DNA from 2 places in the Kitasatospora sp. NPDC096128 genome. Region 1 is predicted to be linked to the other one. Evidence: riboswitches for the same ligand, from Rfam matches in the RefSeq annotation. Region 1 holds a riboswitch; the other holds the start of a gene.

Region 1 (4,169 bases):
AGCGCCGGCTCCAGGCCGCGCTCGCGCAGCCAGGCGAGGTCCGCCACGGTCGCCCGGGTGCCGGGCAGCACCACCAGGTCGGCGTCGGCCAGCTCCTCCGGCCGGGTCGCCCAGCGCACCAGCACGCCCGGCTCCTGGGCCAGCGCGTCCAGGTCGGTGAAGTTCGACAGCCGGGGGAAGCGCACCACGGCGACCCGCAGCACGTCCGCCCCCAGCGGACCGGGCCCGTCCACCCGGTCCACCACGGTGGACAGGTCCAGCGAGTCCTCGGCGTCCAGCCACAGGCCCGGCAGCATCGGCAGCGTGCCCAGCACCGGCCGGCCGGTCAGCTCGCGCAGCATCTCCAGCCCGGGCGCCAGCAGCCGGGCATCGCCGCGGAACTTGTTGACGAACCAGCCGGCCACGTGCCGCTGGTCCTCCGCCGACAGCAGCGCCAGCGTCCCGTACATCGCGGCGAACACCCCGCCGCGGTCGATGTCCCCGACCACCACCACGGGCAGCGCGGCGGCCGTGGCCAGGCCCATGTTGGCGATGTCCCGGTCACGCAGGTTGATCTCGGCGGGCGAGCCGGCCCCCTCGCACACCACCACGTCGTAACGGGCGCGCAGATCCGCCAGGCACTCCAGGGAACGCTCCAGCAGGACGGGCTTGCGCTCCCGGTAGTCCAGCGCACCCACCTCGGCCACCGGCCTGCCGAGCAGCACCACCTGGCTGCGGCCGTCCGCGCCCGGCTTCAACAGCACCGGGTTCATCGCCGCCTCCGGCTCCACCCGGGCGGCCTGCGCCTGCATCGCCTGGGCGCGGCCGATCTCGGCGCCGTCGGCCGTGACGAAGGAGTTCAGCGACATGTTCTGCGCCTTGAACGGCGCCACCCGCACGCCCTGGCGGGCCAGCCAACGGCAGATCCCGGCCGTCACCACGCTCTTGCCCGCGTCCGAGGTCGTCCCCGCGACCAGCAGTGCGTTGGCCGTACTCATGCGCCCACCTCGCTTCGCTCGGCAGGCGCTTCGCCCAACGCGCCCCTCCCCATGGTTCGCTCGCTGCGCTCGCTCACGCGCCCACCTCGCTTCGCTCGCTCACGCGTTCCCCTTCTTCCCCATCAGCATCCGCAGCAGGACGTGCCCCGCGACCGTCGTACCCAAGGCCAGCGCGCCCACCCGCCGGGACAGCGTGCAGGCCCGCTCGATGTCGTCCACCGTCACCGGCCGCAACTCCGCACCCAGGACGGGCCGGTGCTCGACCCGCTCCCCGTACTGCAACGTCCCACCCAACCGGACGCCGACCGCCCCGGCGAAGGCCGACTCGGCCTGGCCCGCGTTCGGGCTCGGGTGCGCGGAGCCGTCCCGGCGCCAGACCCGCCAGGCGGTCCCGGGCTCGGGCGCGGCGGCCACCGTCAGCAGGGCCGTCAGCCGGGCGCCCGGCCAGCCCGCGACGTCGTCCAGCCGGGCCGAGGCCCAGCCGAACCGGGTGTACCGGGGCGAGCGGTGGCCCACCATGGCGTCCAGGGTGTTCACCGCGCGGAACGCCAGCAGCCCCGGCGTGCCGGCCAGGGCACCCCAGGCCAGTGCGTTCACCACGGCATCCGCCGTGTTCTCCGCCACCGACTCGACCACCGCCCGGGCGATCTGCTGCCCGTCCAGCGCGCTCGGATCCCGCCCGCACAGGTGCGGCAGCCGCTCCCGGGCGGCCGCCAGGTCACCTGCGGCGAGCGAGCGGCCGATGGTGCGCGCCTCCCTGGTCAGCGAGGTGCCGCCGAGCACCGTCCAGGTCGCCGCTGCGGCCAGCGCGGCCCGGCCCACCGGACGGCGCCCGACCGTGCGGTCCAGGGCCAGCGCGCCGGCGGCGACCGCACCCACACACAGCGCGGTGTACCCGGCGCCGGCCGCCCGGCCGTCGCGCCACAGCCGCCGCTCCAGCCGGCCCGCGGCACTGCCGAACAGGGCGACGGGGTGGCCGCGGCGCGGATCGGCGAAACGGGCGTCGGCGGCGTAGCCCGCGACGGCGCCCACCGCGAAGGCGGCGGCCCGGGTCAGCGGGCGCACAACAACGAAAAGCTGGGAATCCAACCGGGCGGGGCAGCCTGCATCGCGTGGGTGTCCTCACTCAGGGTCCGCGCCCTGGATCGACGTACCGGTGGCGAGAGTCTCCTGGCTTCCGGGTCGGACGCACCCCCGGGCCTTCCAGCGGCTCCTGACGGCCCGCCGTGGCATGTCCGAACGTGCTCCCCGGTGACAGTGGCGGGACCGCGCCGGACTCGCACCGGCTTCCTCTCCATGCCTCCGTTTGGCCCCAGGATCCCATCACGCGTCCGAACCGGGAGTCAACCGAGGTCACGGAGGGGTTGGTCACACGACGAACCCGCCCCCGCCCTGTGCGATCGCCCAGCGCCACGAAGGGCCCGGCACCCCCGCTTCGTGCGTTCGACGGCTGGGGCCGCGCCGCCGGCCGCGCCTACGGTTCGGCCATGCGCCGCAGAAAGCCACCCGTCGTCGCCCCCACCCCGGTGCCGTTCTCGCCGGAGGCCGCCCGCGCCCACCGGGCCGGCCTCGGGTTGACCCCCGAACAGGTCGCCGAGGGCATGGCCGCACACGGCGTCCGGCTGCTGCCCGGTCACGTCCTGGCCTGGGAGGACGGCGTGCTGCGCCCCGGCGAAGCCGAGTTCATCGCCCTGGCCCGCGCCCTCTGGTGCCCGGCCGCCTCCCTGATGCCAGGCCACCCCGTCAGCCTGCGCGACCACCGCCTCGCCCGGGAGCTCCCCCCGGAGACCGTCGCCGAACGGGTCGGCATCCCCCTGCCCACCTACCGCCAGGCCGAACTCACCGGCCGCTGGGACGGCGACCCGGACCAGACCCACGCCCTCGCCCAAGTCCTGGGCCTACGCCTCACCGAACTGGTCGAGGCCACCGGCCGCCGCGAGGCCCTGGACCGTCTCCTCCGCCAATGCGTGACCGGCCGCTGGCAACCCCACCTCCGCCCGATCGCCCACCTGGTACCCGTCCCCGAACCCGACCTCGCCGCCGTCCTCCCCCTCCTCCACCAGGAACACCACATCCCCTCCCACTGGGGCACCACCACCCAACCCACCACCCCCACCCCACCCCTCACCCCCCGCTTCTGGCAGCTCCTCAGCACCCACCACTCCGCCATCCCCATCTGACCGGCCCCCACCCAAGGCAACAGGGCACGCGGGCCCCACCCCCGCGCGCCCACAACGCCCCACCCCACCCACCCGCCCCACCCACCCGCACCAACCCACCCACCCCAACCACCCCCCTCCCCCTCCCTCGCCCCAGGCGAGAGGGACGCGCTGCGGGAGGGGGCGGTGGAGGGGGTGGGTGCGGAGAGGGGCGTGACGGGTGATTTTCCGACCGCCAACGGTCTCAGCCCCCTCGATGAGGGTCGGCGGTCGGAAAATCATCCAGCCCCCGGAGCGCCCACCCCCGGAACCGCCCCCGGCGTCACCCACCCTCCCGAGAGCCCCCCACACCCAAGCCCCCCGCGCAGCGGTCCCCCGGACAGCCCCCGCCCAGTGGCCCCCTCGCCACCCCCCTTGTGGACTGGTGCTCGAACACCATCCGGGTCCATGAACAGCATGAACAGAGCGGGGATCGAAATGCGTTGGGGAACCGCAGCCGTCGTGGCGGCCGCCGCCGCCGGGGCCGTCGTCCTGGTGGTGGGCCGTCGGGCCTCCGAGCGAATGGTCCGTCCGGGGATGGGGCCGGGGGGTGTCGGGCCGGAGTCCGGGCCGGTGCTGGTGCAGAGCCTCGCGGCCGGCCGGGTGACGTTCAGCCGCCGTCCGGACAGCCTGCGGCCCGGCCGTTGGGCGGTCGAGTGGGACGACAACGGGCATGCGGTGGTGGAGGAGGTCCTGCACAGCGACGAGCAGGGCGTCACCCGCCGGCTGGTCCGGGCGGACCGGGGCACCCTGACACCCGGTACGGAGGTCCGCTTCACCCCGCGGGTGTACCTGGGCGACCCGACTTCCGCGCTCGGCCTGGCCTTCACCGACACCACCGCCGAGGGTGAACTCGGCGCGCTCCCGGTCTGGCTGCTCGGCGGCAAGCGCGGGACCTGGGTGGTCCTGGTGCACGGCCCGGAGTCCGACCGCCGACAGGTTCTCCCGGTGCTGCCCGTCCTGCACCGCCTGGGCCTGCCCGCGCTGGCGGTCA
Region 2 (4,169 bases), on a different contig from region 1:
ACCGGCACTGACCGCGCACGAGAGCGGCGCCCCCTTCCCCAGGGGGCGCCGCTCTCGGCACGTGTGCGCAGGAGGCCCTCAGCGCGGCGACGGCACCGACACCGACACCGCCGGCCTGCTGCCCGCGCTGCGCTCCCGACCTCCGCTGCTCACCGGCGCCGGGCTCGCCGTGGCGGGCACGCCGCTGCTCGCGGCGGCGTGAGCCCGTTCGCTACTGCTTCGCGGGCGTCCAGCGCTTCTCGACGCCCGCCAGCTTCCAGTACGCGATGGCGATCGCCCACACCACCACGAACAGCCCGGCGATCGCGTAGCCCACGTTGTCCAGCGAGATGTCCGCGATGAACCCGGTCACCGGGTCGGTCAGGTCGAGCTTCTCGTGCAGCACGCCGACCAGCTCGATGGTGCCGATGATGAAGGCCACCGCGATCGACAACCCAGTGATGGTCAGGTTGTAGTACACCTTGCGCACCGGGTTGGAGAAGGCCCACTGGTACGCGAAGTTCATGAACGTCCCGTCCAGGGTGTCGAACAGGCTCATTCCGGCCGCGAACAGCAGCGGCAGGCAGATGATCGCGTACCAGGGCAGCCCGGCCGCCGCGCCCGAACCGGCCATCACCATCAGGGTGACCTCGGTCGCGGTGTCGAAGCCCAGGCCCAGCACCATGCCGACCGGGAACATCTGCCCGGGCCGGGTGATCGAGCGGGTCGCCCGGTTCAGGATCCGGGCCATGAAGCCCCGGGAGTTGAGGTGCTCCTCCAGCTCCGCCTCGTCGTACCGCCCGGCCCGCATCGAGCGGAACACCTTGAGGATGCCGAGCAGCGCTGCCAGGTTGAGCGCGCCGATCAGGTACAGGAAGGCGCCGGAGGCCGTGGTGCCGACCACCCCGAGCCACTTGTGGGTGGCCGAGTCGTCATCCATCAGCGTGTTCGCCAGCTGGGCGCCGCCCGCCACCAGGGCGGCCATGATGACCACCATCGAGGAGTGGCCGAGGGCGAACCAGAAGCCGACCGAGACCGGCCGCTTGCCGTCCGCCATCAGCTTGCGGGTGGTGTTGTCGATCACCGCGATGTGGTCGGCGTCGAAGGCGTGCCGCATGCCGAGGGTGTAGGCGGTGATGCCCAGGCCCACCCCGAAGACCTGGGTGCCGACGGCGTAGTTGTGGGGCGCCACCAGGAAGAAGAGGGTCCCGAAGGCCACCACGTGCATGGCCAGGATCACCCCCATCAGCCCGGCGGTACGGACGGTGTCCTCGCGCTTCCACCGGAAGGTGGGCAGTACGGAGGGGGCGGCGCCGGCCTCGGCGGGCGCGGCGGTTTCGGGCAGGGTCATCTTCGGATCACGCTCCAGCACCTCGTGGAATGACTTCGTGAGATGCCGTGGCCGGTCTCCTGGCTTACGGGGCTTCCGGGCCCGCCTTCCCAAGCGCACGAAGCGCCCAGTGGCATGTGGGTCCGGACTTCTCTCCCCCGATCACAGTGGCGAGGGCCGCTCCGGAACAGGACCCGTTGAGGGTCCGTCACCGGTATTCCCGAGCACCACGGCGGGGAACACCGTAGGGGCAGGGCACCACCCTCGCAAGGTTGCGCACCTGTGCAGGTGTCCAGGATCACAGGTCGTGAGCTGCCAGAATGTCCGCATGCATCTCGTACCGGCCGACCGCGCGGGCCACCGCACCATCGACGGGCACCGGGTCTGCGAGGCCATCGCCGCCATCGGGGACACCGTCCACGTCCGCTCCTGGGCCGAGCGGTTCTCCCTGCTCGCCGACCCCGGACGGCTCGCCCTGCTGCTCGCCCTGCACCGGGCCGGCCCGCTCGCCGTCAGCGACCTGGCGGTCGCCACCGGCATGCGCGACCCCGCCGTCTCCCAGGCACTGCGGCTGCTCCGCACGGCCGGCGTGGTCACCGGGGACAAGGACGGACGCGTGGTGCGCTACCGGCTCGTGGACGACGCCCTGCGCCCCCTCCTCGACGAGTGCGCCGCCGCCGAGCACGAGGAGCCCCACGAGGAGCCGACCGCGGCGGCGGGCTGACCACGGCAGCGGACCGGCCCCGACGACGGACTGACCGACACTCGGCAAACCGCGCCACGGGCGCAGCCGGATGAGTACGATCACGATGTGCCGTCCCACCCCCACGTCTGGCCCGCCGACCGCTGGAACACCCGCCCGGTCAAGGCCCGCGTGCTGGCGGTCGCCCGCACCCTCACCTCGGCGACCCGGGTCCTGGACGTCCTCGCCCTGCTCGACCCCGACGGCATCGAGCACTACTTCACCGTCAACCCCGGCTCCGCCTTCGCCGACCGTGCCCTGGACGACTACCTCCGCGGCCTGCCCGGCTACACCGTGCTGGACTGGGAGGACGCCGTCCTCCGCCGCTTCGACCTGGCGGTCTCCTGTGCCGTCCACGCCTCCATGCACCGGCTGGACGCCCGTCTGGTCGTCCTCCCGCACGGCGCCGGCTACAACCGCCTGGTCACCGAGTCCACCGGCGACGCGGTCAGCTCCGCCGGCCTCTCGCGCAACGAACTCACCCACCGCGGACGGGTGTTCGTCGACGTCCTCGGCCTCTCCCACCCCGAGCAGCTGGACCGGCTCAGGGCCTCCTGTCCCGAGGCGCTGGACGTCGCCCGGGTCGTCGGCGACCCGTGCTTCGACCGGATGCTGCGCAGCCGACGCTCCCGCGACGGCTACCGCGCCGCGCTCGGCGCCGTCGACGGCCGCCGGCTCGTCGTCGTCGACTCCACCTGGAGCGAGCACTCGTTATTCGGCCGCCACCATGACCTGCCGCAGCGACTGGTCCGCCAACTGCCCGCCGACGAGTACACGGTGGCCGTCGTGCTGCACCCGAACATCTGGAGCCGGCACAACCCCGTGGCCCTGCTCGACGACGCCCTGCGGATGGGCCTGCGCCTCGTCCCGCCCCACCAGGGCTGGCAGGCCGCGCTGGTCGCCGCCGATGTCCTGATCGGCGACCACGGCTCGGTCTCCGTCTACGGCGCCGCCCTGAAACACCCCACGATGATCGTCGCCACCGGCGCCGCCGAACTCGACCCGCGCTCCCCCGGCTACGCCTTCGGCCAGACCGCACCCCTGCTCGACCCCGACGGCGACCTCGCCGCCCAGCTCGAACTCGCCCTGACCCAGGCCTCGGACGACCGCACCGACCTGACCGACATCACCGACCGCTCGCTCGCCCACCACGGCGAATCCGCCCGGCTGCTGCGCCCGCTGCTCTACTCCTTCCTCGACGGCCTCGACGAACCCGCCCACGAACCGGTCCTCCGGCCCTATCCCAAGCCCGTGCCCACCTCTGGAGTCGGCGACGGGCCCACCGCGTACGACGTCGAGGGCAAGAGCGAGGGGACCGAGGTCAGCCTGCGCCGCTACCCCTTCCAATTCCAACCCGGGGGCCACACGCCACGCGGGTTCCACGCGCTCACCGACGACCACCCCGACGACGAGCTGCGGTACACCGCCGAAGTCCTCGCCCGCACCGAGCCGCACGCCGAACGCCCCGCCGTCGACTGGCTCGCCGACATCGCCCTCGAACTGCCCGGCCTCGCCGTCACGGTGGCCGCCCTGGGCCCCGCCCTCCACCTGCTCCGGCTGCACAACGGCCTGCTGCTCGAAGCCCACGCCGAACGGGACCGCGGCCGCCCCGCCCCCAGCCTCGACCCGCTGCTGCTCGGCTCGGCACTCGCCTGCTGGCTCGCCGACGGCGGCGACCCGGCCGGCCTGCCCGAGCACGGCCTCACCATCCGCACCGGCGAGCACCGCACCCGGGTCTCGTTCACCACCGGTCCCTAGAAGTGCTTTGCCAGCTCCCGCAGCCGCGCCCGGCTGCGCTCGGCCAGCTCCGGGTCGTCCGACTCCTCGGCGAGCGCGACCAGCAGGGTGTGCGCCTGGACCTCCTTGGGGTACGCCTTCCGTTCCCGGGCCCTCCGCACACACTCCTCGGCCCGCTCGACCGCCGAGTCGAGCTGCCCCAGGGCCCGGTGGGCCCGGGCGTGCACCAGCGGCAGCTTCATCAGCATGTCGTCGTCCCCGGTGGCCTCGGCCTGCGCGGCAGCCCCGTCCAGCACAGTCAGCGCTTCGTCCGGGCGGCTGTCGGCGATCAGCGCCTGCGCCACGTTGTAGCTCTGCACGATCACGCCGTGCGGGTCGCCC

Evidence for each region. Region 1 has a riboswitch for cobalamin ahead of ABTY61_RS22105 (cobalamin biosynthesis protein). Riboswitches for the same ligand answer to the same signal wherever they lie in the genome.
Region 2: linked by a shared signal. The riboswitch ahead of nicT (Nickel transporter NicT) and the one ahead of ABTY61_RS22105 (cobalamin biosynthesis protein) in region 1 are both predicted to bind cobalamin.

The regions. Positions count from the first base shown of each region.
Region 1 is NZ_JBEOSP010000019.1:89,926-94,094, forward strand. Features, by position in the region: gene ABTY61_RS22100 (cobyric acid synthase) at 1-977, opposite strand, end outside; gene ABTY61_RS22105 (cobalamin biosynthesis protein) at 1,077-2,033, opposite strand; cobalamin riboswitch at 2,142-2,269, opposite strand; gene ABTY61_RS22110 (helix-turn-helix domain-containing protein) at 2,465-3,157, shown strand; gene ABTY61_RS22115 (alpha/beta hydrolase family protein) at 3,584-4,169, shown strand, end outside.
Region 2 is NZ_JBEOSP010000037.1:79,042-83,210, forward strand. Features, by position in the region: gene ABTY61_RS32175 (type B 50S ribosomal protein L31) at 1-11, shown strand, start outside; gene ABTY61_RS32180 (hypothetical protein) at 62-202, shown strand; gene nicT (Nickel transporter NicT) at 212-1,330, opposite strand; cobalamin riboswitch at 1,363-1,556, opposite strand; gene ABTY61_RS32190 (ArsR/SmtB family transcription factor) at 1,638-2,033, shown strand; gene ABTY61_RS32195 (hypothetical protein) at 2,121-3,809, shown strand; gene ABTY61_RS32200 (AAA family ATPase) at 3,806-4,169, opposite strand, start outside.